DNA from 2 places in the Cytobacillus sp. FSL K6-0265 genome. Region 2 is predicted to be linked to the other one. Evidence: predicted binding sites of a transcription regulator. Region 2 holds the regulator's gene; the other holds the start of a gene.
The links. Region 2 encodes LexA, which represses DNA repair genes until DNA is damaged. Its sites were predicted from a motif close to CGAACATATGTTCG; they were not measured.
Positions count from the first base shown of each region.

Region 1: a site for LexA is predicted at 5,737-5,750, ahead of parE (DNA topoisomerase IV subunit B). Genes of this name have one in related genera too.

Region 1 covers NZ_JBBOPE010000001.1:2,139,409-2,147,243, reverse strand. Annotated here, with positions in the region: gene MHH73_RS10955 (IS4 family transposase) at 1-50, shown strand, start outside; gene MHH73_RS10950 (flavin-containing monooxygenase) at 192-920, opposite strand; gene parC (DNA topoisomerase IV subunit A) at 1,107-3,533, opposite strand; gene parE (DNA topoisomerase IV subunit B) at 3,530-5,506, opposite strand; gene MHH73_RS10935 (CoA-binding protein) at 5,834-6,247, opposite strand; gene plsY (glycerol-3-phosphate 1-O-acyltransferase PlsY) at 6,567-7,169, shown strand; gene MHH73_RS10925 (sensor histidine kinase) at 7,531-7,835, shown strand, end outside.
Region 2 covers NZ_JBBOPE010000001.1:1,949,367-1,957,201, forward strand. Annotated here, with positions in the region: gene MHH73_RS09995 (methionine gamma-lyase family protein) at 1-1,096, shown strand, start outside; gene MHH73_RS10000 (MerR family transcriptional regulator) at 1,277-1,687, shown strand; gene glnA (type I glutamate--ammonia ligase) at 1,729-3,063, shown strand; gene MHH73_RS10010 (hypothetical protein) at 3,445-3,744, shown strand; gene MHH73_RS10015 (hypothetical protein) at 4,025-4,363, shown strand; gene MHH73_RS10020 (hypothetical protein) at 4,639-4,971, shown strand; gene MHH73_RS10025 (DUF4257 domain-containing protein) at 5,656-5,940, opposite strand; gene lexA (transcriptional repressor LexA) at 6,136-6,783, opposite strand; gene yneA (cell division suppressor protein YneA) at 6,915-7,247, shown strand; gene MHH73_RS10040 (YneB family resolvase-like protein) at 7,262-7,835, shown strand, end outside.

The DNA.
Region 1 (7,835 bases), 190 kb from region 2:
AACCAGCCCATATCTGGCTTCGAAAGATTGAAGGGAAAGCCATCCCTTAATAAGCAAATTGTTGTTGTCGCACAAGTCTAATTGTAAAAAAAACCCAAATGGATGGAGCCACCTTTGAATAGGTATTTACCTTTTTGGCTCTAAACAGGGAGGATAATCAGACTGAAAATTGCGACAATATTTATGCAACACTAGTGATCTAATCTATTTGCTTTATATTCTTTAATTTCTTCTTCTGTGTAAGGGTGATTTTGTGCGGGAATCGCATATTGAGGAGTTCTTTGGAAGCTATATACTTCCGCTGCTGTTTCTGCAATAACCGGTAAGCTTTGAATGCCGCTTGAGCCATTGCCAATAATTCCAACTTTCTTGCCACGAAAATCTACTTCGCCATGGGGCCAAGTACCTGTGTGATAGCTTTCACCTTTATACTGGTTATAGCCTGATATTTGCGGTATATTCTTCGCATGTGCTGAGAGACAACCGACAGCTGTAATAAAATATTTGCATGTCAATTGTCGACCATCTTGTAAATACACTCGCCATTGTGACACTTCTTCATCAAAATGAGCCGCACTTATTTCTGTTTGTAACTCGATATCCTCTCTCAGTTGTAAGCGATCCGCTACAAAGTTTAAGTATTCGAGAATTTCTGGTTGTGTCGGATAACGAGAACGCCAAGACCATTCTTCATATAGCGTTTCTGAGAAAGTAAAATTATACGTATGGCTCTCTGAGTCACACCTCGCACCAGGATAGCGGCTCCAATACCAAGCTCCGCCTACACCAGCACCTTTTTCAAAAACCCGCACCCGTAAGCCACGTTCTCGTAATCTGTAGAGCATATACATGCCAGAAAACCCAGCACCAACAATGATTGCATCATAGGAAGGGATATCTTGATGATTGTGATTGGCCATCAATTACTCACACCTTTCTACTTGAATGATTGCGCTTACATTTTAAAGATTACGTCGATTTACATGCTGACTTTTAATAATATTATACTTACCTAAGTAAAATTCCTTTCAATTCAAGAAATTTTTTAAAAAAAATAAGAGATACCCTTATAAAGAGCATCTCTCATTTTTATTCTAGCACGATGTTTAATCGTTCTTTTCAGTCCATAAATGAATAATGGAACCATTTTCTTCTTCATCCAAAATGAACGATCCATTGGAGTAGCGATCATTGAATCGAAGTTCATTTATTGCGATAGACTCTATTGCTCCTTTTTCACTTTCAACAAATGCCGTTTCATGGTTATTTGTTATCACCATACCGACAATGCGATGCGGATGTTTTTTCAATTCCCGTAACATCACTACACCTCGTTTTGCCCTTGATGTTTGCTCAAACTCTTGCAGTTTCATTTTTTTCACTGCCCCGCGCTGGGTTGCTATGACAATTGCTTCATCTTTTTCATTTTTAATCATTTTTCCAGAAACAACATAATCATCATCTTTTAGATTAATTCCTTTTACACCCGCAGCTCTTGGACCTACTAAGTTTACTTCTTCCTCATGGAATCTGAGGCCATAACCTAAATGAGTCGTGAGAAACACATCATATTCTCCATGTGTTAAGTGAACATCGACAACCTCGTCTTCACCTTTTAAGTTAAGAGCAACAAGCGCTTTAGAGAAACGTTGTGCCTTATATGATTTTAATTCGGTTTTCTTCACCATACCGTTTTTCGTAATAAATAGTAATGTCGCGTTCTCTTGTTCAAAATCAGTAATAGGGATGGCATGAATGATACATTCATCACGATCAATAGCAATGATATTGGCAATATGTTGACCCATGTCCTTCCAACGGATATCAGGTAATTGGTGAACAGGACAATATAAGTAGCTGCCCTTATTCGTAAATAGAAGGAGAACATCGGTTGTATTCATCTCTAGCTTTGTTAATAAACGGTCGGATTCTTTCATCGCTAAATCTTGTCCATTTGAAGCAGAATAAGAACGCTGGCTTGTCCGTTTAATATACCCATCTCTTGTGACAGTAACAATCACATCTTCATTTGCTACAAGAACTTCTAGGTTAATTTTAATTTCTTCTATTTCTGCTTGAATTACTGTTCTTCGATTGTCTTCAAATCGCTTCTTCACTTCACGAAGCTCTTTTTTTATCACTGATGCGAGTTTCTTGTCACTGGCAAGAATCGATGTGAGTTCCTCTACTTTGGCCGCTAGTTCTTCTGCTTCTGCACGCAAAGCTGTAATATCCGTATTCGTCAAACGATAAAGTTGTAATGAGACGATCGCTTCTGCTTGTGGCTCTGTAAATTGATACTCTCTCATCAAGTTCTCTTTCGCATCACGCTTATCTTTTGAAGCACGAATCGTCGCGATGACTTCATCCAATATAGATAACGCCTTTATGAGTCCTTCAACGATATGCTGACGTGTTTGCGCTTTTTCTAAATCGAATTGTGTTCTACGTGTGACAACCTCTTTTCGATGGTCAATATAGGCATCTAATAAGGGAACTAAACCCATCGTTTTCGGATGACGGTTATGAATCGCCACCATATTAAAATTATATGGGATTTGCAGATCAGTATATTTATATAAATAGTGTAAAACACCTTGTGGGTCAGCATCTTTCTTTAATTCAACGACAATTCTCAGCCCAGTACGATCCGTTTCATCACGGACTTCAGCGATTCCTTCGATTTTACGATCGAATCGAAATTCATCCATTTTCTTCACTAAGTTCGCTTTATTGACTTCATAAGGAATTTCAGTAATGACAATTTGCTTTCTACCACCACGAATATCCTCGAAATCTACTTTACCACGGATAATAACCTTACCTTTGCCCGTTTCATAGGCTTTCTTAATACCTTCCACACCTTGTATCATTCCACCGGTAGGAAAATCAGGTCCTTTTATATACTGCATTAAGTCATCGACAGTACTTTGTGGACGATCCATACGATGAATAACAGCATCAATCACTTCTCCGAGGTGATGAGGTGGAATTTCCGTTGCATACCCGGCAGAAATGCCTGTTGATCCATTGACAAGTAAGTTAGGATAACTCGCTGGTAAAACTGTTGGCTCATTCGAAGTATCATCAAAGTTCGGGATAAAATCAACCGTTCTTTTTTCAATATCATTTAAGAGTGCAGAAGAAATAGAAGATAATCTCGCCTCTGTATACCGCATCGCAGCAGGCGGATCATTATCGATACTACCATTATTACCGTGCATTTCAATAAGAAGCTTGCGCAACTTCCAATCTTGACTCATACGCACCATGGCATCATATACAGACGTATCACCATGTGGGTGATAATTACCAATCACATTACCGACCGTTTTTGCCGATTTTCTAAAACCTTTATCATGCGTATTTCCTTCTACATGCATGGCATATAAAATACGACGCTGTACGGGCTTTAGCCCGTCTCTCGCATCAGGTAATGCTCTATCTTGTATAATATATTTACTATATCTGCCAAATCGGTCCCCAAGGACATCTTCTAACGGCAGATCACGAAATTGTTCTGCTTTGTTCATGAATCTAACTCCTCAAGCGTAGAAATGTTTTCATTTTCTAAAATGCTGCCATCTTCTTCTAAGCCAAATGCAACATTGGTTTCAATCCATTTTCTACGCGGTTCAACTTTATCACCCATTAATGTGGTAATTCTACGTTCCGCTCTCGCAGCGTCATCAATTTTCACACGGATGAGCGTTCTCGTTTCCGGATCCATTGTTGTTTCCCATAATTGGTCAGCATTCATTTCACCAAGTCCTTTATAACGCTGAATAATATAGCCTTTACCGACCTTCTTAATCGTATCCGGAAGCTCTTCATCACTCCATGCATACTCTATTACTTCTTTCTTTCCTGAACCTTTACTCACTTTATACAATGGTGGTAAAGCAATATAGACTTTACCTGCTTCAAGTAACGGCTTCATATAGCGGTAAAAGAAGGTCAATAAGAGCACTTGAATATGGGCGCCATCAGTATCAGCATCCGTCATAATAATCACTTTATCGTAATTAATATCTTCAATCGTGAAGTCACCACCGACACCCGCTCCAACAGCGTGTATAATCGTGTTTATTTCTTCATTTTTAAAGATATCTGCGAGTTTCGCCTTCTCAGTATTTATTACCTTACCCCTTAAGGGCAATACCGCTTGAAACCTTCTATCGCGCCCTTGCTTTGCTGAACCACCTGCAGAGTCACCCTCTACTAAATATAATTCGTTTCTTTCTGGGTTACGTGATTGAGCAGGTGTCAGCTTCCCTGATAAAACCGCTTCAGCGCGTTTCTTCTTTTTCCCGCCTCTAGCGTCTTCTCTCGCTTTACGTGCTGCTTCTCTTGCTTGAAAAGCTCTAATTGCTTTCTTAATTAATAAAGAGCTTGTCTCTGGATTTTCTTCAAGGAAATAGGAGAGGTGCTCTGATACAACGGCATCGACTGCTGAACGTGCTTCACTTGTGCCGAGCTTACCCTTTGTTTGTCCTTCAAATTGTAAAAGTCCTTCGGGTACACGTACGGAGACAATCGCTGCGAAACCTTCTCTTAAATCGGTTCCTTCTAAGTTCTTATCTTTCTCTTTTAACAGCTGGACTTTGCGGGCATATTCATTGAACACCCTGGTCATCGCTGTTTTAGCTCCAGCTTCGTGCGTCCCTCCATCTTTCGTACGAACATTATTCACAAAAGAAAGGACATTTTCTGAAAAACCATCATTAAATTGGAAGGCAAAATCAACTTCAATGCCGTTATGCTCGCCTTCAAAACTAACTACTGGATGGAGCGTGTCTTTTTCTTCATTTAGGTACTGAACGAAAGCTTCAATTCCGTTTTCATAATGGTAAATCTCTTTAAGATCATGACGTTCATCCGTTATTTCGATTTTCATCCCTTTTAAAAGAAAAGCGGATTCTCGTAATCGTTCACTTAACACTTCAAAATTATATGTAGTTGTTGAAAAAATCGTGGGATCTGGTTTAAAGTGGATCGTTGTCCCGACTTGATTCGTTTTGCCAACTTTCTCAAGCGTTGTTACTGCCTTTCCACCGTTTTCAAATCGCTGTTCATAAACAAGTCCATCACGTTTAATTTTTACAACTAGCCATTGGGATAAGGCATTAACAACTGATGCACCCACACCATGAAGTCCACCACTTGTTTTGTATCCACCTTGGCCAAACTTCCCTCCAGCGTGCAACACAGTCAATATGACTTCGGTTGTAGGCTTGCCCATTTTGTGCATTCCGGTCGGCATTCCCCGACCTTTATCTTGAACACTAATTGAATTGTCTTTATGTATTTTGACAATGATATGATCGCCGAAACCTGCGAGTGCTTCATCTACAGCGTTATCGACTATTTCGTATACAAGGTGGTGTAACCCTCTTGCATCCGTACTTCCAATGTACATTCCGGGACGTTTTCTAACAGCTTCTAATCCCTCAAGTACTTGTATGGCATCATCATTATAGTCAAATACTTCCTGATTTTTTGCCACAAGCATTCCCCTTTCATCTCTTCAAAAACCGTCTATTGTCTATCAATCCGAGTTGGCAATAGAGTTTGATTATATCATAACCGCCTCTTTATGCACCTCTCTACATTAGATATCGGTTTATTATTCCATTCTTATTCACTATATTCCTTCTTAATCATGCGAGTAGTATGCATATATGTTCCTCATTGTAACATGCTTTAAAGATAGATATACTGTTGCAACAAGGAATAAGAACAAACGTTCTAATCATTATATCATATTTTCTCTACTAATCCGCTTATGAAAGAAAAAGCATGAAATCAAATTCATGATCCCATGCTACAAATGTTATTTTGTTAGCGCATGCTCTACTTTAATGCATCGATCCATGATCACGGTATAACCAGCATCACTTAATTGCTGAAATACACCTTCATCTACAACACCTAGCTGAGTCCAAAAAATGGGACAATCAATATTTTGAAATTCACTTGCAAGACTTGGCAAATATTCTGAACGTCTAAAGACATTAACAATATCCACTTTGCCTTCTATTTCAGCTAATGATGCAACCGCTTTTACACCTAATACTTCCTTAATTTTCGGGTTAACAGGAATAATTTCGTAACCACTTTTTTGCATCGCTTCACTTACCATATAGGATGTGCGATTAGGGTTATCACTTAATCCTACGACGGCAATCCTCTTTGCTTGTTTTAACAACTTTCCAATTTCAGTTCTTGTTGGGTTTTCTATACTCAATACATTCACCTCTTATTTTGAACTCTACACTATTTTATCTGAATTAAAGTATAAATGCGAATAGATCGCAATTCTGTTCTTTCTAACATAATATCGTCATCTCTTTTATACAGCTTTCTTTCTCGCTAAATTTACGCCATACCGCTTAACAAAAATGTTCTTTTCTACTAATTTTACTCATATATCTATTTAACATTCGTTTCATAATAAAGGAATCAATCTTGGCACTTGAAAAGATAATTTAAATGCAACATAGTACATTCACTTATTTACATGGTACAATATAAGAACTGTATTTTTATTCCGTGGGGGAGAGTTTATGACATTTGAAGTAATCATCGTTTTTCTTATTGCTTATTTAATTGGTTCCATTCCATCTGGATTAATCATTGGTAAAGTGTTTTATGGCATTGATATCCGTGAGCATGGTAGTGGTAACCTTGGTGGGACAAACACTTTCCGAACGCTAGGGAAAAAAGCAGGGTTTACCGTTACACTTGCAGATATCCTAAAAGGTACAATAGCTGCTGGAGTATTACCTATCTTCTTTGATATTGATATACATACAGTGATTATAGGGATTTTTGCTGTTATTGGACATATGTATCCGATATTTGCAGGATTCAAAGGTGGTAAAGCTGTTGCTACATCTGCAGGTGTTGTGCTGGCGTTCGTGCCTGTTATGTTTGCGGTCATATTAGTTGTATTTTTCATCTCGCTTCTCACTACTAAATATGTTTCATTATCATCAATGATTGCTGGTATTGCAGGATTGATTTATTCAATTATTCTCGGTGATCCAATTTTAATCATAGTGATTGCCTTAATGACATCGTTCATCATTTATCGACATCGTACAAATATTAAAAGGATTGTCAATAAAACCGAACCAAAGGTCAATTTATTCAAAAAGAAAAGATAGACATCCAAAAGACAGCGTTAAGGAATGCTGTCTTTTTCTTATCTATCCATTTCTTTACTAGGTAGAATGACGTGAGTCTTTTCTCTAATCAATCCTAAAAAATCCCTTTAACGAATGAAAACGGTGATTGAAAGCCATTGAATGACTTTGGTATGATAAGATTAATCATTCCAACTTTGCTATTTATTTAAAAATATGACATTTTAACTCAAGTACATAACAAAATATGTAGAGAAGTTTCGTGTTTTTTTCTCAATATACATCTTTTTCTAACATATATTGCAATTTCTTCTAATAGAATAAAAGAGCATGACATTAAATACTACTTCCACATGACAAACAATGGTAAGGATGATAAGAAATGAAATTAACTGAGATTGTCTTAAAAGAACTACCATTTCCATACTTCTTAATTGACAACAATAATCACGTGGTTTCAACATCTATAGTTAATCAACATACAATCATTGGTACCCCATTCACACAATTAATGAATTACGAAGATGTCGAACAATTTAATGTAATACGCAAGAAAAAAGCAGTTCTTAATTTACAGCTATTTTTCGGTAACGGGTATCACAATTATCGCGTCTATACGATTCCAGAGGAAGAATCATGTCATTTATTTTGCTATCCCTTATTTCATTCATTATCTGCTGACCATAA
Region 2 (7,835 bases):
CGGCTATGACGATGCGGGTAGAGATACTTTAGAATTAATCTATGCAGATGTCTTTGGTGGCGAAGCAGCATTGGTTAGACCACAAATCATATCTGGTACCCATGCTATATCGACTGCATTATTTGGTATTTTACGACCGGGAGATGACCTTTTATATATTACAGGTAAACCTTATGATACGTTAGAAGAAATCGTCGGTATTAGAGGTAAAGGGGTAGGGTCTCTAAGAGAATTTCGTATTGGTTATGATACGGTTGAATTGCAAGCGAATGGTAGGGTTGATTATGAAGTAATCAAAGAAAGAATGACATCTAATACAAGGATGATTGGTATACAACGTTCAAGAGGTTATGCGGAAAGACCATCATTTACAATAAATGAAATAAAAGAAATGATTGATTTTGTTAAGTCAATTAACCCTGAAGTCGTTGTCTTCGTAGATAATTGTTACGGTGAATTTGTTGAAGAGATGGAACCATGTCATATTGGTGCCGATTTAATGGCCGGTTCACTTATTAAGAACCCTGGCGGTGGATTAGTGAAAACTGGTGGTTACATTGTTGGGAAAAAAGCTCTTGTTGAAGCGTGTTCTTATCGATTAACTTCCCCTGGAATAGGAGCCGAAGCTGGTGCATCCCTTTATAGTTTGCAGGAGATGTATCAAGGCTTTTTCTTAGCTCCCCATGTAGTGGGACAAGCTTTGAAGGGAGCGGTTTTTACTGCAGCAATCCTTGAATACTTTGGGATGAAAACAAATCCAAGATGGGATGCAGAGAGAACAGACTTAATTCAATCAGTACAATTTGGTGATGCTAAAATGATGGTTGCCTTTTGTCAAGCGATTCAATATGCTTCCCCAATCAACTCTCACGTAACTGCATATCCAGCATACATGCCAGGATATGAGGATGATGTTATTATGGCTGCGGGTACCTTTATCCAAGGGGCAAGTATTGAGCTAACAGCAGATGGACCTATTCGCCCCCCTTTTGAAGCATATGTTCAAGGCGGATTAACCTATTCTCATGTAAAAATCGCCATTTGTACGGCGTTAGACCAATTATTAGAGAAAAAACTCATTCAAAAGAATCAATAAATGTGGAGAAAGGAGGCGAATATACGCTGCCTTTTTTCAATACTAGGAGAAAAGTTTGAAAATTTCATCATTTACATGTGATAAAACATAACATTTTGTTGACAGATTATCTAACACGACATATAATAGGATATAAGATACAAAGAAATAAAAAGTAAAAGAATGAAGGAGGAGAGATGGTTGACTGGAAGTGAAATACGTCGTTCCATGCCGCTCTTTCCAATTGGCATTGTTATGCAGCTGACTGAGCTTACTGCAAGACAGATTCGCTATTATGAAGAACACCAATTGATTACTCCAGCTAGAACGGATACGAATAGAAGGCTGTATTCATTGAATGATATTGATAAATTGCTAGAAATCAAAGATTTAATTGATCAAGGTGTCAATATGGCGGGAATAAAGCAACTATTTACAGTGAAACAACAACAAGAGATGGATGAACAAGCATTTAAGAAGCAAGAAGAAAAAGTGAGACATGATTTGTCAGATGATGAATTGAGAAAGCTTTTGCGTAAAGAATTTATGCAAGCAGGTAGGTTTACTCGATCGTCTTTAAGACAAGGTGATTTATCACGCTTTTTCCATTAAAATAAAAAATCTTTTCTTGACTTTAAAGGAGGAAACACAAGGTGGCAAAATTCACTAAAGAAGATATCAGACGTATTGCTAAAGAAGAAAATGTAAAATTTATCAGATTACAATTTACTGACATTTTAGGAACAATTAAAAACGTAGAGATTCCAATTAGTCAGCTTGAAAAAGCTTTGGACAATAAAATGATGTTCGATGGTTCCTCAATTGAAGGTTTCGTTCGTATTGAAGAATCAGATATGTATTTATTCCCAGACTTAGACACTTGGGTAGTCTTCCCTTGGACAGCTGAAAAAGGAAAAGTAGCACGTTTAATCTGCGATATTTATAATTCAGATGGTACGCCATTCGCGGGAGACCCACGTAATAACTTAAAAAGAATCCTTAAAGAAATGGAAGACCTCGGTTTTACAGATTTCAATCTTGGACCTGAACCAGAATTCTTCTTATTTAAGTTAGATCAACAAGGTGAACCAACTTTAGAACTTAATGATAATGGTGGTTATTTTGATTTAGCTCCAACAGACTTAGGTGAAAATTGCCGTCGTGATATCGTTCTTGAGCTTGAAGAAATGGGCTTTGAAATTGAAGCTTCTCACCATGAAGTGGCTCCAGGGCAACATGAAATCGATTTTAAATATGCTGATGCATTATCAGCGTGTGATAACATCCAAACATTTAAATTAGTCGTTAAAACAATTGCACGTAAACACGGTTTACACGCAACATTTATGCCAAAACCATTATTCGGTGTGAACGGATCAGGTATGCACTGTAACGTTTCTTTATTTAAAGATGGTGTAAATGCATTCTATGATACAAAAGGTGATTTAGAACTTAGTGATACAGCACGTAATTTTATTGCAGGTATCATTAACCATGCACCAAGTTTCACAGCTGTAACAAATCCAACAGTAAACTCTTTCAAACGTTTAGTGCCTGGATATGAAGCTCCTTGTTATGTTGCTTGGTCTGCAAGAAACCGTTCACCACTTATTCGTATCCCAGCATCACGTGGTGTCAGTACACGTGTAGAAGTACGTAGTGTGGATCCAGCTGCAAATCCTTATCTTGCAATGGCTGTTCTTCTTAAAGCTGGGTTAGATGGCGTGAAAAACAACCTAACACCACCAGCTCCAGTAGATCGTAATATCTATGTGATGAGCAAAGAAGAGCGTGAAGCTGAAGGCATTAAAGATCTTCCAGCTACACTTTATAGCGCGCTAGAACTTCTTAAACAAGATGAAGTAATGGTTGCTGCACTTGGTGAACATATTCTTGAACACTTTATCGAAGCAAAAGAAATTGAGTGGGATATGTTCCGTACGCAAGTTCACCCATGGGAACGCGAGCAATATTTACAAATGTATTAATAAAATTAACCCCTCTACCACTATGGTTTGAGGGGGTTTTGTTTTGCTCAAATAAAATTCATGACCAACTAATTATTCTGTTGACCAAAATAAGACCAAAAAATGTGACTGTAGGTAAACTCGATGTAATCGAGGTACCTGCGGTTTTTTTGTATTAAAAATAGAAGAAAGTAAAGTGGTGAGGAGAGGTCTTAAGACATTCATTTTGAACCTTATTCCTTTTATAGAATGGACCTTAACGTCGCTTTTCCATGCATTTAAAAAAATCTAAAAGATGTCATATAAAACATAAAATGGTCTTTTAACAAGGTGATATAGCCCGTACAACTCTTCATCTTCCACATATAGTATTAACATAATCATAGAAAGGAGGATGAGAATATGGGATATAAAAATCAAAACTATTCAGATTCATATGGATATGATCATAACGATTGTGGCTGCGATGAATTCTTTAGAAACATTTCCCGTGGTGAGGATGTGAAAGTATTCCTTAAAGGCGGCGGCCATGTTTTCGGAGAGTTTATCGATGTTCGTGGAAATTTAGTTTTCCTAGCAAAAGCTAACTGTCATCGTCGCGATGATCGTCACGATGATCGCCACAAAGATTGTTGCGACAAGAAAGATCGTGTAAGGATTACTACGATCTGTTGTGATGATATCGTTGCAGTTGAAGTCTAAAGAAACACCTTAGTAAGAGTCCTTTTTTATGTGTCTTAGAGGAAGTTATTGCAAGGGATATAACTGCTTCTTCACTTCGTATCTATTTAATAAATACTAAAAGGACTCTGCTCAAAGCAGCCATAACGGCTGCTTTTTTATATTAGTTAGAGTAGACTCGAAAAACTAAAAGAAGATACAAAGAGAAAATAAAATGGTCTCTTAACAGGGTGAGATAGCCCGTACAACTCTTCATTTTCCACATATAGTATTAACATAATCATAGAAAGGAGGAAGAGATATGGGATATAATAATTGTTTTTTTGGTAGAAGCCCAAGATATTCAGACTCATATGGATATAATAACAACAATTGTGGTTGTGGCAATTACAGTAAAGACGACAATAAGGATTGTGGCTGTGATGAGTTCTTTAAGAACATTTCCCGTGGTGAGGATGTGAGAGTTTTTCTTAAAGGCGGCGACCATGTATCAGGAGAATTCATCGATGTTCGTGGAAATTTAGTCTTCCTAGCAAAAGCAGAATGTCATCATCACGATGATTGTTGTTGTGACAAGAAAGGTCGAGTAAAAATCACTACAATCTGTTGTGATAATATCGTTGCAGTTGAAACTCGATAATTAAGATTCTTCTTTATTGTATCATCGAGGAATTAAGGCAATAGGATATAACAGTTTCATATCATCATTCAACTTGCTATCTATTTAAGAGATACTAAAAAGGATCTAGCTCAAAGCAGCCATAACGGCTGCTTCTTTATTTAGTTAGGGTAGAAAGATTAAAAGATAGAAACATAGAGCAAATAAAATGGTCTCTTAACAGGGTGGTATAGCCCGTACAACTGCAAGACCATCCACATATAGTATTAACATAATCATAGAAAGGAGGAAGAGGTATGGGATATAATAATTGTTTTTTTGGTAGAAGCCCAAGATATTCAGACTCATACGGATATGACAACAATAATTATGGTTGTGGTAATTACAGCAAAGACGACAATAACGATTGTGGCTGCGATGAGTTTTTTAAGAACATTTCCCGTGGTGAAGATGTGAAGGTTTTTCTTAAAGGTGGCGGCCATGTGTTCGGAGAGTTTATCGATGTTCGTGGAAATTTAGTCTTCTTAGCAAAAGCGGAATGTCATCGTCACGATGATTGTTGTGACAAGAAAGGTCGTGTAAGAATCACTACGATCTGTTGTGATGATATTGTTGCAGTTGAGGTATAAGGCACTGAGGAAAACCCGATAGTTGAGAGTGCTTTTACAGTGTTTTAGCGGAAGTTAATTTATGAGAAAATAACTATTGCGGATACTAAAAAACATCTTTAAAACCAATCTTAACGGTTGCTTCACTTGTAGACAAACTCCTTATATTGAGTTTGTCTACAGTCCTATCTATTAATTAATAGGAAGAAAAACTATAACAATGATGCTAGATAATCGAAATCAATGAGAAATAGTTGCTTGAAGCGATCCTCAACCTGTGGATGACTTGGTTCGTGAAATCAAGATAGCTATTAATTCCTAATAGATGATGAATTGAATATAAAGTGTATGTATTTTGAAGTAGATTGTTCTATTTACCCATCAACTGGATCAAATGAACATTTATTCCATTAAACCATCAGTTTTTCATGAAAAGACATGATGTTTTATCGCCCCATAAAACATCATGTAGAAGGTAGTCAAGTGATTCTAAGATCTGTGTAAGACATACATACTACAATTTAAGAAGCAACTCATCGTAAAACGATGATGTGTTATATCCCTTCATAAATGTGAAATTGAACAGTCTGAGCAGGTATTTCTAGCGCTTAGTTCTTATAATAGTAGGTGAAAAATGAGGTTGTCTAGATATTATTTGTTCTTTTTATATACAACAAAAAACCGTTCATAAGAACGGAATAAAATTTATTCGTGATCTTTTACTTTTAGGGTATCTAATAATTTTAAGATACCCTCTCCTCCCATACCAGAAACGAGAGAGATGATGAAAACAGCAGTGGGGGAATCCGGTGTTGTTGTCACAATGACAAATACGGCCGCCAGTCCTCCTAGTAAGATGTCTTCTAAGAACCCTAAATAAATGAATTTTTTCGTCATCCGTGGCTTGACTAGTTTGCCTAACCTCTGCAAATGCCCTGCAACACCGACAATTCCACCAATCAACGCAGCGAAGAGAATGTTCATTAACATTTTTCCTTCACACTCCTAAAGCCGAGATTTTTTTGCGACCTTAGGTTGATTCTTGGTGTAAATTTCATTATAATATATTTTTGTCTCCATGTAATGATTCTATTTTACTGAATTTTTCAAATTTAATAATTGGATGCGTAACATATAAAGATAATTGCAACGATTAAAAAGGAGTGTCAAAAATGACACTCTTTTTTAATGAATTTGGCGATAAACACCAATAACTTTGCCTAAAATAGATACATTATGCAAAATAATCGGCTCCATAGTAGGGTTTTCTGGTTGTAGGCGAATAAAGTTCTTCTCTTTAAAGAATCGCTTAACCGTGGCCTCGTCATCTTCCGTCATAGCAACGACGATTTCTCCATTATTTGCTGTTTGTTGCTGCTTGACTATGACATAATCACCATCTAATATGCCAGCTTCAATCATACTTTCTCCCATAATTTCAAGCATGAAGATATTTTCGTCACTCGGAGCCATTCTTTCAGGTAAAGGAAAATATTCCTCAACATTCTCAATCGCAGTAATAGGTTGACCAGCAGTAACCTTACCGATAATAGGAACGTTCACTGTTTGCACTTTAGGAATTGGATTGCTCTCTTCTAAATTTAATACTTCAATGGCACGGGGTTTTGTTGGATCTCGACGAATAAGCCCTTTACTCTCTAGTCTGGCTAGATGACCGTGTACGGTTGAACTTGAAGCTAGTCCAACAGCTTCGCCTATTTCCCTAACAGACGGTGGATACCCTTTTTGTTTTACTTCATCCTTTATAAAATTCAATATATCTTGCTGCCTCTTAGATAATTTCACGCTATCACGCACCTTCGTCAATATCATTAAGCTTATTATACCACCAGTAGAAAACAGATACAAACATAAGTTCGAATTTTCTTGTTGACAGAAACAAGTGTTCGCATTATACTAAAATCATCAAATCGAACATATATTCTATTCAGGGGTGACAATTAATGATAAAACAATTGTGGAATTCTTATAGTTATGCTATTATTCTTATCGCTTTTAGTTTCGGTATGGCTTTCCTATTATTTTTGAACACTGGTAATGCAAATCAGGAGGAGTATGTAAAGGTTGAAGTAAAACAAGGGGATTCTTTATGGAAAATTGCGGAGGATTTTAGAGATGCCCATAATATGTCTTCTAAAGATTTTGTTGCTTGGGTAGAAGAATTTAATCATATACATTTAGGTGAAATACATCCTGGTGATACGGTATATCTTCCCATTACAGATGGTGAAATAATATCTGAAACCAATTTAGCTAGTGTGATATTAGAAGACTAAAGGAATGAATGAGAATGAATGTAATTATATATTGTAGGGTGAGCACGACGAAGGATACACAGGAAACGTCCCTTGCTAGACAAGAAGAAGAACTTTTACATTTAGCGAGAATGAAGGATATGATTGTAGTTGAAGTGATACGTGAGAAAGCAAGTGGCTATGATTTAGAAAGAATAGGTGTGCTGCAATTATTAGAGTTACTAAAACAGAAACAAGCGGAGGCTGTTCTTATTCAAGATGAAACCAGGATTGGAAGAGGCAATGCTAAAATCGCCATCTTACATTGTATACTTAAAGAAAATGGGAAGATTTTTACAATTGCCCATAACGGGGAATTGCAACTTTCAGATTCAGATTCTATGGTATTACAGATTGTTAGCATGGTTGAAGAATATCAAAGAAAACTACATAATGTAAAAATTAAAAGAGGGATGCAAAAAGCTGTTCAAAAAGGCTTTCGACCTGAAAAAAATTTAAAAAACCAAGGTAATATAAACGGCAGAGAACGAATAGAAGTACCAATTGAAGAAATAGTAAAATTGAGAAAAAACAACCTTACTTTTGCAGAAATTGCTGCAACGTTAAGAG